3 regions of the Streptomyces sp. 2-1 genome follow, and region 2 is predicted to be linked to each of the others. Evidence: riboswitches for the same ligand, from Rfam matches in the RefSeq annotation. Region 2 holds a riboswitch; each other region holds the start of a gene.
The links. Region 2 has a riboswitch for cobalamin ahead of ACN20J_RS12895 (cobalamin biosynthesis protein). Riboswitches for the same ligand answer to the same signal wherever they lie in the genome.
Positions count from the first base shown of each region.

Region 1: another riboswitch for cobalamin. It lies ahead of ACN20J_RS32345 (ribonucleoside-diphosphate reductase subunit alpha); the one in region 2 lies ahead of ACN20J_RS12895 (cobalamin biosynthesis protein).
Region 3: another riboswitch for cobalamin. It lies ahead of metE (5-methyltetrahydropteroyltriglutamate--homocysteine S-methyltransferase); the one in region 2 lies ahead of ACN20J_RS12895 (cobalamin biosynthesis protein).

Region 1 is NZ_CP183383.1:7,324,461-7,328,665, forward strand. Features, by position in the region: gene ACN20J_RS32345 (ribonucleoside-diphosphate reductase subunit alpha) at 1-1,950, opposite strand, end outside; cobalamin riboswitch at 2,089-2,260, opposite strand; gene ACN20J_RS32350 (GNAT family N-acetyltransferase) at 2,293-2,811, opposite strand; gene ACN20J_RS32355 (nucleoside hydrolase) at 2,904-3,893, opposite strand.
Region 2 is NZ_CP183383.1:2,929,232-2,933,436, reverse strand. Features, by position in the region: gene cobN (cobaltochelatase subunit CobN) at 1-182, opposite strand, end outside; gene ACN20J_RS12900 (cobyric acid synthase) at 179-1,711, opposite strand; gene ACN20J_RS12895 (cobalamin biosynthesis protein) at 1,708-2,664, opposite strand; cobalamin riboswitch at 2,762-2,898, opposite strand; gene ACN20J_RS12890 (hypothetical protein) at 3,029-3,250, opposite strand; gene ACN20J_RS12885 (inorganic phosphate transporter) at 3,263-4,205, opposite strand, start outside.
Region 3 is NZ_CP183383.1:8,861,739-8,865,943, reverse strand. Features, by position in the region: gene scpA (methylmalonyl-CoA mutase) at 1-957, shown strand, start outside; gene meaB (methylmalonyl Co-A mutase-associated GTPase MeaB) at 963-1,949, shown strand; partial or broken gene ACN20J_RS38975 (short-chain fatty acyl-CoA regulator family protein) at 1,991-2,161, opposite strand; cobalamin riboswitch at 2,230-2,454, shown strand; gene metE (5-methyltetrahydropteroyltriglutamate--homocysteine S-methyltransferase) at 2,616-4,205, shown strand, end outside.

The sequences.
Region 1 (4,205 bases), 4.4 Mb from region 2:
GAACTCGCCGGAGAGGGTCTCGCGCTTGAAGAGGTTGGAGACCTGCGGCTCGATGCACTCGTAGACGCCCGCGATGGACGCGATCGTCGCGGTGGGCGCGATCGCGAGCAGCAGCGAGTTGCGCATGCCGACCGAGGTGATCCGCTCCCGCAGCGCGGCCCAGCGCTCCGGCCAGTTCAGTTCCACGTCGTAGTGGTCGGGGTGCAGCACGCCCTGCGCCGTACGGGTCTTCTCCCAGGCGGGCAGCGGGCCGTTGCGCTCGGCGAGGTCGGCGGACGCCTCGTACGCGGCGAGCATGACGCGCTCGGCGATCTTGGTGGAGAGCGCCTTGGCCTCGGCGGAGTCGAAGGGCAGCCGCAGCTTGAAGAAGACGTCCTGCAGACCCATCGCGCCCAGGCCCACCGGCCGCCACTTGGCGTTGGAGCGGCCCGCCTGCTCGGTCGGGTAGAAGTTGATGTCGACGACCCGGTCGAGGAAGGTGACGGCGGTACGGACGGTCGCGTCCAGCCGCTCCCAGTCGATGTCACCGGTGGCCGTGTCCACGAACGCGCCGAGGTTGACCGACCCGAGGTTGCAGACCGCCGTCTCCCCGTCGTCCGTGACCTCCAGGATCTCCGTGCAGAGGTTGGAGGAGTGGACCGTGTGGCCGGGCAGCGCGGTCTGGTTGGCCGTGCGGTTGGCGGCGTCCTTGAAGGTCATCCAGCCGTTGCCGGTCTGCGCGAGGGTGCGCATCATGCGGCCGTACAGGTCGCGGGCCGGGATGGTCTTCTTGGCGAGGCCCTGGTCCTCCGCCTTGCGGTAGGCGGCGTCGAACTCCTCGCCCCACAGGTCGACCAGCTCGGGCACGTCGGCCGGCGAGAACAGCGACCACACGCGGTCCTCGTTCACCCGGCGCATGAACTCGTCCGGGATCCAGTGCGCGAGGTTCAGGTTGTGCGTACGCCGGGCGTCCTCACCGGTGTTGTCGCGCAGCTCCAGGAACTCCTCGATGTCGGAGTGCCACGTCTCCAGGTAGACCGCCGCCGCGCCCTTGCGCCGGCCGCCCTGGTTCACTGCCGCGACCGAGGCGTCGAGCGTCTTCAGGAACGGGACGATGCCGTTGGAGTGCCCGTTCGTGCCGCGGATCAGCGAACCCCTGGAACGGACCCGGGAGTACGCGATGCCGATGCCGCCCGCGTGCTTCGAGAGCCGGGCCACCTGGTGGTAGCGGTCGTAGATGGAGTCCAGCTCGTCCAGCGGGGAGTCGAGGAGGTAGCAGGACGACATCTGGGGGTGCCGCGTACCGGAGTTGAAGAGCGTGGGGGAGGACGGCAGGTAGTCGAGGCGGCTCATCAGCCGGTACAGCGCGGCCACTTCGTCGAGGGCGCGGGTCGTGTCGTCCTCGGCGAGGCCGCTCGCCACGCGCAGCATGAAGTGCTGGGGCGTCTCGATGACGGACCGCGTGATCGGGTGCCGCAGCAGATACCGGCTGTGCAGCGTGCGCAGGCCGAAGTAGCCGAAGCGGTCGTCGCCCTCGAGGTCGATCAGCGCGTCCAGACGGGCCGCGTGGGTCCGTACGAACTCGGCGGTGCGGTCGGCGATCAGGCCCTCGCGGTGGCCGACCGCGACGGACTCGGAGAAGGACCTGACCCCCTGTGAGGCGGCCTCCTCGGCGATGCCGATCGTCAGCAGGCGGGCGGCCAGCTTCGAGTACACGGGGTCCTCGGAGATGAGGCCCGCGGCCGACTCCGTGGCCAGCTCGCGCAGCTCCGCGGTGATCCCGTCGGCCCCCACGGAGGACCGGCCGCGCAGCGCGGCGGCGGCGACCCTGCCGGGATCGGCGTCGGGAAGGTCGGCGGTGAGGTCGGTCAGGGTCCGCAGCAACACGGTTCCCGGTCCGTCGGCCTCGGCCCTGTCCTGCTGGTACTGGGGCGCTTTCGCTGAGACCGGATCGGCTGGCGCGATGGTCACGTGGGGCTCTCCCTCGCTCGGCACGGGGCCTGCGGGGAGGGGGGATCGGGGCACACGGGGGTACACGCTCTGCGCAGCGGTACGCCGCGTCCACCGGCCCACTCCGCGAGGCCCGGACGTCATGGCACCCGGGCCGGGCGGCCTGGGCACGCTGTCGGCAGGTCCTCGGACTGACCAGGCGCACGGCTCTCCTCTGGGGACAGACATGCACAAGTACACCGTTGCGGGACAGTTCCGGATTCGCACCGGATTCCCCTGCGGCGACAGCGAGCATGAGCATACATCTTGTGCCGGGCTCGGGAAGCACCCCCACATGTTGTGTCGTGTCGGCTTCGGAGGGTGTCAGAGTGTCAACTCGTAGGTGAGCAGCATGATGTCGTCGAGGTCCGGGATCGGGTTCCAGTCGCGGTCGGGGGCGCGGGTGAAGCCGAGGCGTCCGTAGATGCGATGGGCGCTGTGCATGGTGCGCTGGGTGGAGAGCACGACGCGTACGCAGCCGTCCGTGGCCCGGGCGCGGTCGACACAGGCGCGTACGAGAGCCTCGCCCGCCCCGTGTCCGCGGGCCTCCGTGGCGACCGCCAGCATCCGTATCTCGGCCTCGCCCTCGCGCGCGATGTCGGCCATCGGCCCGCCGGACGGGACGAAGGTCACGCCGCCGACGACCCGCTCGCCCGTGCCCGTCCCCAGGACGGCCACGAGTACGTCGGCGGCGGCGGCCCGCTTCGCCACGTCCCGCAGCTCGCCCAGATACTCGTCGCTCTCCCCGAAGTCGAGGAGCCCGTCCCCCAGATAGGCCTGCGCGGTGATCTCGCCCACAGCCTCGTACTCCTCGGGCCTCGCCCGCCTGATCACGATGTCCATGCCTGGCAGTGTGCCCGAGGGGTACGGCGTGGAGCGCCGAGTTTTTCCCGCACCCCGGCCGGGGGCATCCAGCCGGGGTCGTCCAAGGGGGCTCAGCCCACGGCCGGCCACTGCGGGAGGGTCGTGACGAAGTCCTTCGTGAAGTCGCGTGGGCCCGGGCCGAGGGCCACGCGGCCGGTGTGGCGGGTGCGGGCGGTCAGGGCGGGCGACTCGGTGTAGTAGTTCCGCTGGGCGGCCGAGGGGACGAACACGGTCTGGCCGCGGGTGAGTTCGCTGGAGCACTCGACGACGACGGCTCCCTCCGCGAGCGTCACGAACGACTCGTCCGCGCACACGCCCACGGCGAGCGGGTCGTGCAGCGGGCAGGTGTCGCCTCCGCCGTGGCGGCGGTAGGAGTCGATGTAGACCCGCAGCAGCCGGGCCGCGAGCGCCGCGCCCTCCCCGGCCGCCTCCAGCGCGGCGAGGTCGGCGGGGCCGAAGAGCCAGCGGTGCGAGGCGTCCAGGTCGACCATGGTGAACGGGATGCCGGAGGAGAGCACCACCTCGGCGGCGTCCGGGTCCGCCCACATGTTGAACTCGGCGACCGGGGTGATGTTTCCGGGCACCTGCGCGTTGCCGCCCATGAACACGAACTTCTTCACACGGCGGGCGAAGGCCGGGTCCTCCAGGAGCGCGATCGCCACGTTGGTGAGCGGGCCGGTCGCGCACACGGTCAGCTCGCCCTCGTGCTCCCGGGAGAGCCGCAGCAGCGCCTGTGCGGAGGACTCCGTCGGGTGTGCGGCGGTCGAGTCGGGCAGCGTCTCGTGGCCGAGGCCCGCGGGGCCGTGGAAGTGGTCTGCGGCCGTGTACGGGAGGCGGGTCAGCGGGCGGCCCGCTCCGCGGTGGACCGGGACGTCCGTGTCGATGCGGAGGGCTCTCGCCAGGGCGCGGGCGTTGCGGTACGTCTGCTCGACGGGGAGGTTGCCGCCCACGGAGGTGTAGGCCCTGAGGTCCCACCTGCCCGTGCCGAGCAGGTACTGGAGGGCCACGGCGTCGTCTATCCCGGGATCACTGTCAAGGACGATCGGATCGCGAACGGTCACACGGACCAGCGTAACGGCGGACTCCCGTGCCGCCAGGGGCAGTTGTCGCCCCCGCCGCCCTTACCCATTCCCGTCCCTTTCGGGGGCCAGCCCCCGAACCCCCGCTCCTCAAACGCCGGAGAGGCTGCTGAGGGTGGGTGGGGTTTGCGGGGTGGGATGTGTGCGGGTGAGTCGTGGCTGGGTGCGCAGTTCCCCGCGCCCCTTTTAGGGGCGCGGGGAACTGCGCAATCTTTTGGGGGTTCGGGGGCGGAGCCCCTGAGTAAGGGACGGGAATGGGTAAGGGCGGCGGGGGCGATAAAGCCCGGCCGCCCC
Region 2 (4,205 bases):
TCCTCCCAGGCACGCTTGCCGCCGAGCAGTCGTACGACGGCGACGTCCGCGCCCCGGACCAGCGCGGGAAGCTCCTCCGCGACATCCACGCGGGTGGGATTGCCGATCCGGTACGCGGCGCCGGCGGCGCGCGCCGCCAGCAGATCCGTGTCGGCGGTCGACAACAACAACACTGTGCTCATGCGGGTGCTCCCGGTGGAATGAAGGGCAGTCCTGTCGGCGCGCCGGACTCGATGAGCCGCCACAGCGCGTCCGTGTCCGCGTGTTCCTCGATCAGATCGCCGAGCCGGTCCAGCTGCTCCTCGCGCAGCGACCCGAACGACGTGTCGGCGGCCGGTACGAAGCGGCGCCCCGCGGCGGCCGCCACCTCGCGAAGGAAGGCCCGGCGGAAGCCGTCCGACTCCAGCGAGCCGTGCCAGTGGGTGCCCCAGACCTCGCCGACCCGGCAGCCGTCGAGGAAGGGTGTGCCGCCGGTGACCTGGGCGACCCCGTGGTGGATCTCGTACCCCTCGACGGGCTCGCCGAGCGCCTCGCCGACGGGCCGGGTGAGGGTCTTCTCCCGCGCGAACCGGACGCGCACGGGCAGGAGTCCGAGCCCGTCCACCCGGCCGGCGCGCGACTCGACCTCGTCCTCGATGTGCTCGCCGAGGATCTGGAAGCCGCCGCAGATTCCGAGGACGGGACGCCCCTGCGCGGCTCTTCTGGCGAGGGCGTCCGCGAGGCCGCGCTCCCGCAGCCACTCCAGGGCCCTGACCGTGCCCCGGGTGCCGGGCACGACGACCAGGTCCGCGTCGACGAGTTCCTCCGCCCGGTCCACGAACCGCACGACGACGCCCGGTTCGGCGGCCAGCGCGTCCACGTCCGTGAAGTTGGACATCAGCGGGATCGCGCAGACGGCGACCCGCAGGATGTCCTCGCCGACGGGGGAGGAGACCTCGGACTCCCGGACCGAGCCCCTCAGCGAGACCCGGAGCCCGTCTTCCTCGTCGATGCCCAGACCGTGCTGGAAGGGCAGAACCCCGTACGTACGACGTCCGGTGAGGTTCTTGAGCATGTCGAGGCCGGGCTCCAGCAGGGACACGTCCCCGCGGAACTTGTTGACGAGGAACCCGGCGACGCACGCCTGGTCCTCGGGCGAGAGCAGCGCGACGGTCCCGAAGAAGGAGGCGAAGACACCCCCGCGGTCGATGTCGCCGACGACGAGCACGGGCAGCCGCGCGTTGCGCGCGATGCCCATGTTCACGATGTCCGTCCGCCGCAGATTGATCTCGGCGGGACTGCCCGCCCCCTCACAGATCACCGCGTCATACGTGCCCCGCAACTCGGCGAGGCACTCCAGCACGGTCCCGAGGAGCTGTTCCTGCCGCCCGCCGTGATAGCCGCGGGCGCTCATCTCCCCGACGGGCTTGCCCATCAGGACGACCTGGCTGCTGCGGTCGCTGCCGGGCTTGAGCAGCACGGGATTCATGAGCGCGGTGGGCTCCACGCGCGCGGCCTGCGCCTGCATGGCCTGCGCCCGCCCGATCTCGGCGCCCTCCCGCGTGACGAACGAATTGAGCGACATGTTCTGCGCCTTGAAGGGCGCGACCTTCACGCCCTGCCGCACCAGCCACCGGCAGATCCCGGCGGTCACGACGCTCTTGCCCGCGTCGGAGGTGGTACCGGCGACGAGCAGCCCGCCGCCCGTTCCCCCGCTCGTTCCCCGACTCATGACGTACGCCCCTTCGTGCGAAGGCCGTTGACGAGGAGCCGTCCGGCGACACTCACGCCGAGCGCGAGCCAGCCCACGCGCCGCGAGAGCCGTACGGCCCGCTCGATGTCCGCGACCTCCACGGCCCGCCCTCCACCATTGAGTACGGGCCGGTGCTCGACCCTTCCGGCGTACGAGAGCGTCCCGCCGAGCCGCACGCCGAGCGCCCCCGCGAACGAGGCCTCGACGGGCCCGGCGTTGGGGCTCGGGTGCTTGACGGCGTCGGCACGCCAGGCGCGTACGGCCCCGCGCGGATCGCTTCCCGCGACGGCCGCGAGGACGGCGGTGAGCCGCGCCCCCGGCCAGCCCGCGACGTCGTCGAGCCGTGCGGAAGCCCACCCGTACCGCCGGTACTTGGCGGATCTGTGCCCGACCATGGCGTCGAGCGTGTTCACGGCACGGAACCCGATGAGCCCCGGCACACCGGCCGCTGCACCCCACACGAGGGCGCCCACGACGGCGTCGGAGGTGTTCTCGGCGACGGACTCCACGACGGCCCGGGCGATCCCGTCGGCGTCCAGCGCCTGCGGATCCCGCCCGCACAGGTGGGGCAGCCGCTCCCGGGCCACCTCGATGTCCCCGGCGGCGAGCGCCCCGCCGATGGCCCGGGCCTCCCGCCCGAGCGAAGTCCCGCCGACGACGGACCAGGTGGCGGCGGCGGTCAACGCGACGGACGCGATGCGAGAGGTCCGTACGGAACGGTCGGCGACGGCGGCGAGGGACACAGCGCCACCCACACACACGGCGGTGTGCAGCGCGCCCCACCCCCGGTGGTCCCGCCACAGCACCCGCTCCACGGCACCCGCGGCCCGCCCGAACGCGGCGACCGGATGCCTCCGGCGGGGATCGCCGAGCAGCAGGTCACCGAGAAGGCCGGCGGCGGCGCCGTACGCGAAGACGCGATCGGCACGCATCGGTTCAGCCGACCGTCAGGTCGGGCACAACCGTCGCTGGAAAGGCACTTGGGCAGCCGCGCATGGCGATTTGTCCTCACTCAGGGTGTCCGCGCCCTGGTTCGACGAGACCGACGGCGAGAGTTCCTGGCTCCCGGGGTATCGATTCCCCGGTAACAGTGGCGGGACCGCGCCGGATTCGCACCGGCTTCCTCTCCTGCCGCCGTACATGGCTCCGGCAGTCCACCACGCCCACGAACACCCGTCAACTTGCCGTTGACCTGCGACGGGAGAGTGTGCTGAGGCCCACACACGGACACGACTCCGCCCCGCCGACCGGAGGGTCGACGGGGCGGAGTCGTGCGTGACGGAGGTGCCGTACGCGTCAGGCGACGATCAGATAGATCCCGTACGTCACCGCTGCCGCGCATGCGGCGAAGCAGGCGTACGCGCCCGTGACCGCGAGGGTCGCGGTGTTGCCCTGGGCGGAGGCGGACTCGCGCTTGGAGAGGCCGACGATGCCGAGGGTGAAGAGGCCCACGAGGGCGACGGTGACGATGAGGCTGACTCCGAAGACGGAGCCGAGGGCTGCCCAGTCGATCTTCATGCTGTGGGTTCCTTACACCGTGGCCGGGCGGGCGGGCTCGGTGGCGTCCGGGCCCGGGATGGTGGTCTTGAGGTCGTCGGCCGCGGCGACCGTGCCCGCCGGCGGCGGGGTGACGGCCGCGATGGCGGTGGTCACGACGCCGGCGGGCTCGCCGTTGACGTCGTTCACGTTGTCGACGGTGACGGGCTGGCGGCGGGAGAGCGTCCAGATGACCGCCGAGCCCGCGATCAGCAGCGCGCCGGTGAGGACGATGCCCCAGGTGCCCTGCTTGGTGAGGAACTCGGCGCCCGCGCCGACCAGACCGGCGGCGGGAAGCGTGAGGCCCCAGGCGACGAACATGCGGGTCGCGGTCGACCAGCGGACGACGCCGCCCTTGCGGCCGAGGCCCGAACCCATCACGGCGCCGGAGCAGGACTGGGTGGTGGAGAGCGAGAAGCCGAGGTGCGAGGAGGCCAGGATGACCGTCGCGGCACTGGTCTGGGCGGCGAAGCCCTGCGGCGGCGCGAGGTCGGTGAGGCCCTTGCCCATGGTGCGGATGATGCGCCAGCCGCCCAGGTAGGTGCCGAGCGCGATGGCGATACCGGCGGAGACGATGACCCACAGGGGAGGGTTCGACCCGGGCGCGATCACACCGCCGGTGACCAGGGCGAGCGTGATGATGCCCATGGTCTTCTGCGCGTCGTTCGTGCCGTGGGCCAGCGAGACCAGGCCCGCGGAGGTGATCTGACCGGCGCGGTAGCCCTTGGAGGTCGCCTGCTCACCGGCCTTCCTGCTGATCCGGTAGGTCAGCCGGGTGGCGAGCATCGCGGCGAGGCCGGCCACCAGCGGCGCGGCGATCGCGGGGAGCAGCACCTTGGTGACGACGGTCGAACCGTTCACCGACGACCAGCCGGCCGACATGACGGCGGCGCCGATCAGGCCGCCGAACAGTGCGTGGGAGGAGCTGGAGGGCAGA
Region 3 (4,205 bases), 5.9 Mb from region 2:
GCGTACATCGAGAAGCTGACGTACGACCTGGCGCGCCGGGCCTGGCAGCACATCGAGGAGGTCGAGGCGGCGGGCGGTATGGCCAAGGCCATCGACGCGGGCATCCCCAAGCTGCGCATCGAGGAGGCCGCGGCCCGCACCCAGGCCCGCATCGACTCCGGGCGCCAGCCGGTCATCGGCGTGAACAAGTACCGCGTGGAGACCGACGAGCAGATCGACGTCCTCAAGGTCGACAACTCCTCCGTACGCACCCAGCAGATCGAGAAGCTGCGGCGGCTGCGCGCGGAGCGCGACGAGCGGGCCTGCCAGGACTCGCTGGACGCCCTGACCCGGGCCGCTGGCGGTGAGGGCAACCTGCTGGAGCTCGCCGTGAACGCGGCCCGCGCGAAGGCCACCGTCGGGGAGATCTCCGACGCCCTGGAGAAGGTGTACGGGCGGCACGCGAGCCAGATCCGTACGATCTCCGGTGTGTACCGCAACGAAGCCGGAGCGTCCCCGTCCGTCGAGCGCACGCGCACGCTGGTGGAGTCCTTCGAGGAGGCCGAGGGGCGCCGTCCGCGCATCCTGGTCGCCAAGATGGGCCAGGACGGCCACGACCGCGGCCAGAAGGTGATCGCGACTGCCTTCGCCGACCTCGGCTTCGACGTGGACGTCGGCCCGCTGTTCCAGACCCCCGGCGAGGTGGCCCGCCAGGCCGTCGAGGCGGACGTGCACATCGTGGGCGTCTCCTCGCTGGCCGCCGGGCACCTGACCCTCGTACCGGCGTTGCGGGAGCAGCTCGCGGAGGAGGGGCGCGAGGACATCATGATCGTGGTCGGCGGGGTGATTCCGCCGCAGGACGTGCCCACGCTGATCGAGATGGGCGCGGCGGCCGTCTTCCCGCCCGGGACGGTGATCCCGGACGCGGCGTACGACCTGGTCGAGCGCCTGACCACCGACCTCGGCCACGGCCTCTGAGCCCCATGGCGATCGACCTCGACAGCTATGTGAAGGGCGTGCTCGACGGGAAGCGGGCGCTGGTGGCGCGTGCCATCACGCTCGTCGAGTCGACGAGGCCCCAACACCGCGCGATGGCACAGGAGTTGCTGACCGAGCTGCTGCCGCACAGCGGGAAGGCGCGGCGGATCGGCATCAGCGGTGTGCCGGGCGTGGGCAAGTCGACGTTCATCGACGCGTTCGGCACGCTGCTCACCTCGCTCGGGTACCGGGTCGCGGTGCTCGCCGTCGACCCGTCGTCGAGCCGGACGGGCGGATCCATCCTGGGTGACAAGACGCGCATGGAACGGCTGGCCGTCGATCCGGCGGCCTTCATCCGGCCCTCCCCGACCGCCGGCACACTCGGCGGAGTCGCGAAGGCCACCCGGGAGTCGATCGTGGTGATGGAGGCGGCCGGCTACGACGTCGTACTCGTGGAGACGGTCGGCGTCGGCCAGTCCGAGACCGCCGTCGCGAACATGGTCGACTCCTTCCTGCTCCTCACCCTCGCCCGTACCGGGGACCAGTTGCAGGGCATCAAGAAGGGTGTCCTGGAGCTGGCCGACGTGATCGCCGTCAACAAGGCGGACGGACCGCACGAGCGCGAAGCCCGGGGCGCGGCAAGGGAGTTGGCGGGCGCACTGCGGCTGATGCATCCCGCCGACGCCGCCTGGACGCCACCGGTGCTGAGTTGCAGCGCCCGTGAGTCGACCGGCCTGGACACGGTCTGGGAGCGCCTCGAACAGCACCGCGCACTCCTCGACTCGACCGGCCGCCTCGCCGCCAAACGCCGTGACCAGCAGGTCGACTGGACCTGGACGATGGTGCGCGACGAACTTCTCGGCCGCCTGCACGCCGACCCCGCCGTACGCTCCCTCGGACCCGGTCTCGAACAGCAGGTCAGGGACGGCGAGTTGACGGCCACACTCGCCGCCGAGCGCATTCTGCGGGCGTTCGGCGGCGAGACGGACTGAGCCGGAGCGCGGCCGACCGCGCGGCGCCGAGTCACGCGTGTTCACTCCGGTCGGTGCGCCACCGGGTACGGGACGAACGTGCTGCTGTTCTGGTCGATCCGCAGCGGGCGGCCCAGGGGCGGTGCGGCACGCTGGGGGCAGTCGAGGCGTTCGCAGACGCGGCAGCCCATACCGATGGGGGTGGCGGCGGAGGCGCTGTCGAGGTCGAGGGCCGTAAGGCGGGCCGCGGGTTCCACGTGTACGACGCCGTCCGGCAGCCAGGCAGTTGACGGCAGGGCATAGGCTGGCCTGTGCAGCTGGTTCGCCCCGTCCGCCAGGCGGGATGCGTCGCAAGAGGGAACCCGGTGGGAATCCGGGACTGCCCCGCAGCGGTGAGCGGGAACGACCGCCGTCATACGCACTGGGCCCCGAGAAGCGGGACCTGGGAAGCGACGGCCAGTAGGTGTCCTCCGTACGGAGGGCGTGCTCGCGAGTCCGAAGACCTGCCATCTGCCCGTACGTGACCGATCGCGTACGGACATCCCGGTGACCTCGTGGGCGGGTCGGCGTACATATCCGGTGGACGACCGCGCCTTGCCGCGCGAGGTGTCTCCGCCGGGTGCGTCACCCCTTCGCGCTCACGTCCGTCCCGGGATCTCAGGGAGACATCTCGCGAAGGAGAGTTCCGTGACATCGAAGTCCGCAGCCGCGGCGGCACGGGCCACCGTGTACGGCTACCCCCGTCAGGGCAGGGGCCGGGAACTGAAGAAGGCGATCGAGGGGTACTGGAAGGGTCGCGTCGACGCCGACGCCCTCCGGGCCACCGCCGCCGAACTGCGCCGCGCCAACTGGCGGCAGCTGGCCGAGGCCGGCATCCAGGAAGTGCCGACCGGCGACTTCTCGTACTACGACCATGTCCTGGACACCAGCGTCATGGTCGGCGCGATCCCCGGGCGCCACCGCGCCGCGGTCGAGGCCGACGTACTCGACGGCTACTTCGCGATGGCCCGTGGCACCCAGGACGTGGCGCCGCTGGAGATGACGAAGTGGTTCGACACCAACTACCACTATCTGGTGCCGGAGTTGGGCCCGGACACCGTCTTCACGGCCGACTCCGCCAAGCAGGTCGCCGAGCTCCGCGAAGCCCTCGCGCTCGGCCTCACCGCCCGGCCGGTCCTCGTCGGCCCCGTCACGTATCTGCTGCTCGCCAAGCCCGCGCCCGGTGTGGCCGCCGACTTCGACCCGCTGACCCTGCTCGACCGACTGCTGCCGGTGTACGCCGAGGTCCTCTCCGATCTGCGGGCGGCGGGCGCGGAGTGGGTGCAGCTCGACGAACCGGCCCTGGTCCAGGACCGTACGCCCGCCGAACTCAACGCGGCCACGCGCGCCTACCGCGACCTCGGCGCGCCCACCGACCGTCCGAAGCTGCTGGTCGCCTCCTACTTCGACCGGCTCGGCGACGCCCTGCCGGTGCTGGCCAAGGCTCCGGTCGAGGGTCTCGCCCTCGACTTCACCGAGGCCGCCGCCGCCAACCTGGACGCGCTCGCCGCCGTGGGCGGGCTGCCCGGCAAGCGCCTGATCGCCGGTGTCGTCAACGGCCGCAACATCTGGGTCAACGACCTCACGAAGTCCCTCGCCACGCTCGGCACCCTGCTGGGGCTGGCCGACCGGGTCGACGTGGCCGCGTCCTGCTCACTGCTCCACGTGCCGCTCGACGCCACCACCGAACGGGACATCGAGCCGCAGATCCTGCGCTGGCTCGCCTTCGCCCGGCAGAAGACGGCCGAGATCGTCACCCTCGCCAAGGGGCTCGCCCAGGGCACGGGATCGATCACCGGCGAACTCGCCGCCAACCGGGCCGCCCTGGCCTCCCGCGCGAACTCACCCATCACCCGCGACCCGGCCGTACGGACGCGGGTCGGCGCGGTCACGGACACCGACGCCCGCCGCTCCCAGCCGTACGGCGAACGAGCCGCCGCACAGCGCGCCCACCTGGGCCTGCCCCTCCTCCCGACCACCACCATCGGCTCCTTCCCGCAGACCGCCGAACTGCGCGTCGCCCGCGCCGACCTGCGGGCCGGGCGCATCGACACGGCAGGCTACGAGGAGCGCATCAAGGCCGAGATCCAGGAGGTGATCTCCTTCCAGGAGAAGACCGGCCTGGACGTCCTGGTGCACGGCGAGGCCGAACGCAACGACATGGTCCAGTACTTCGCCGAGCAGCTCACCGGCTATCTCGCCACGCAGCACGGCTGGGTGCAGTCCTACGGCACCCGT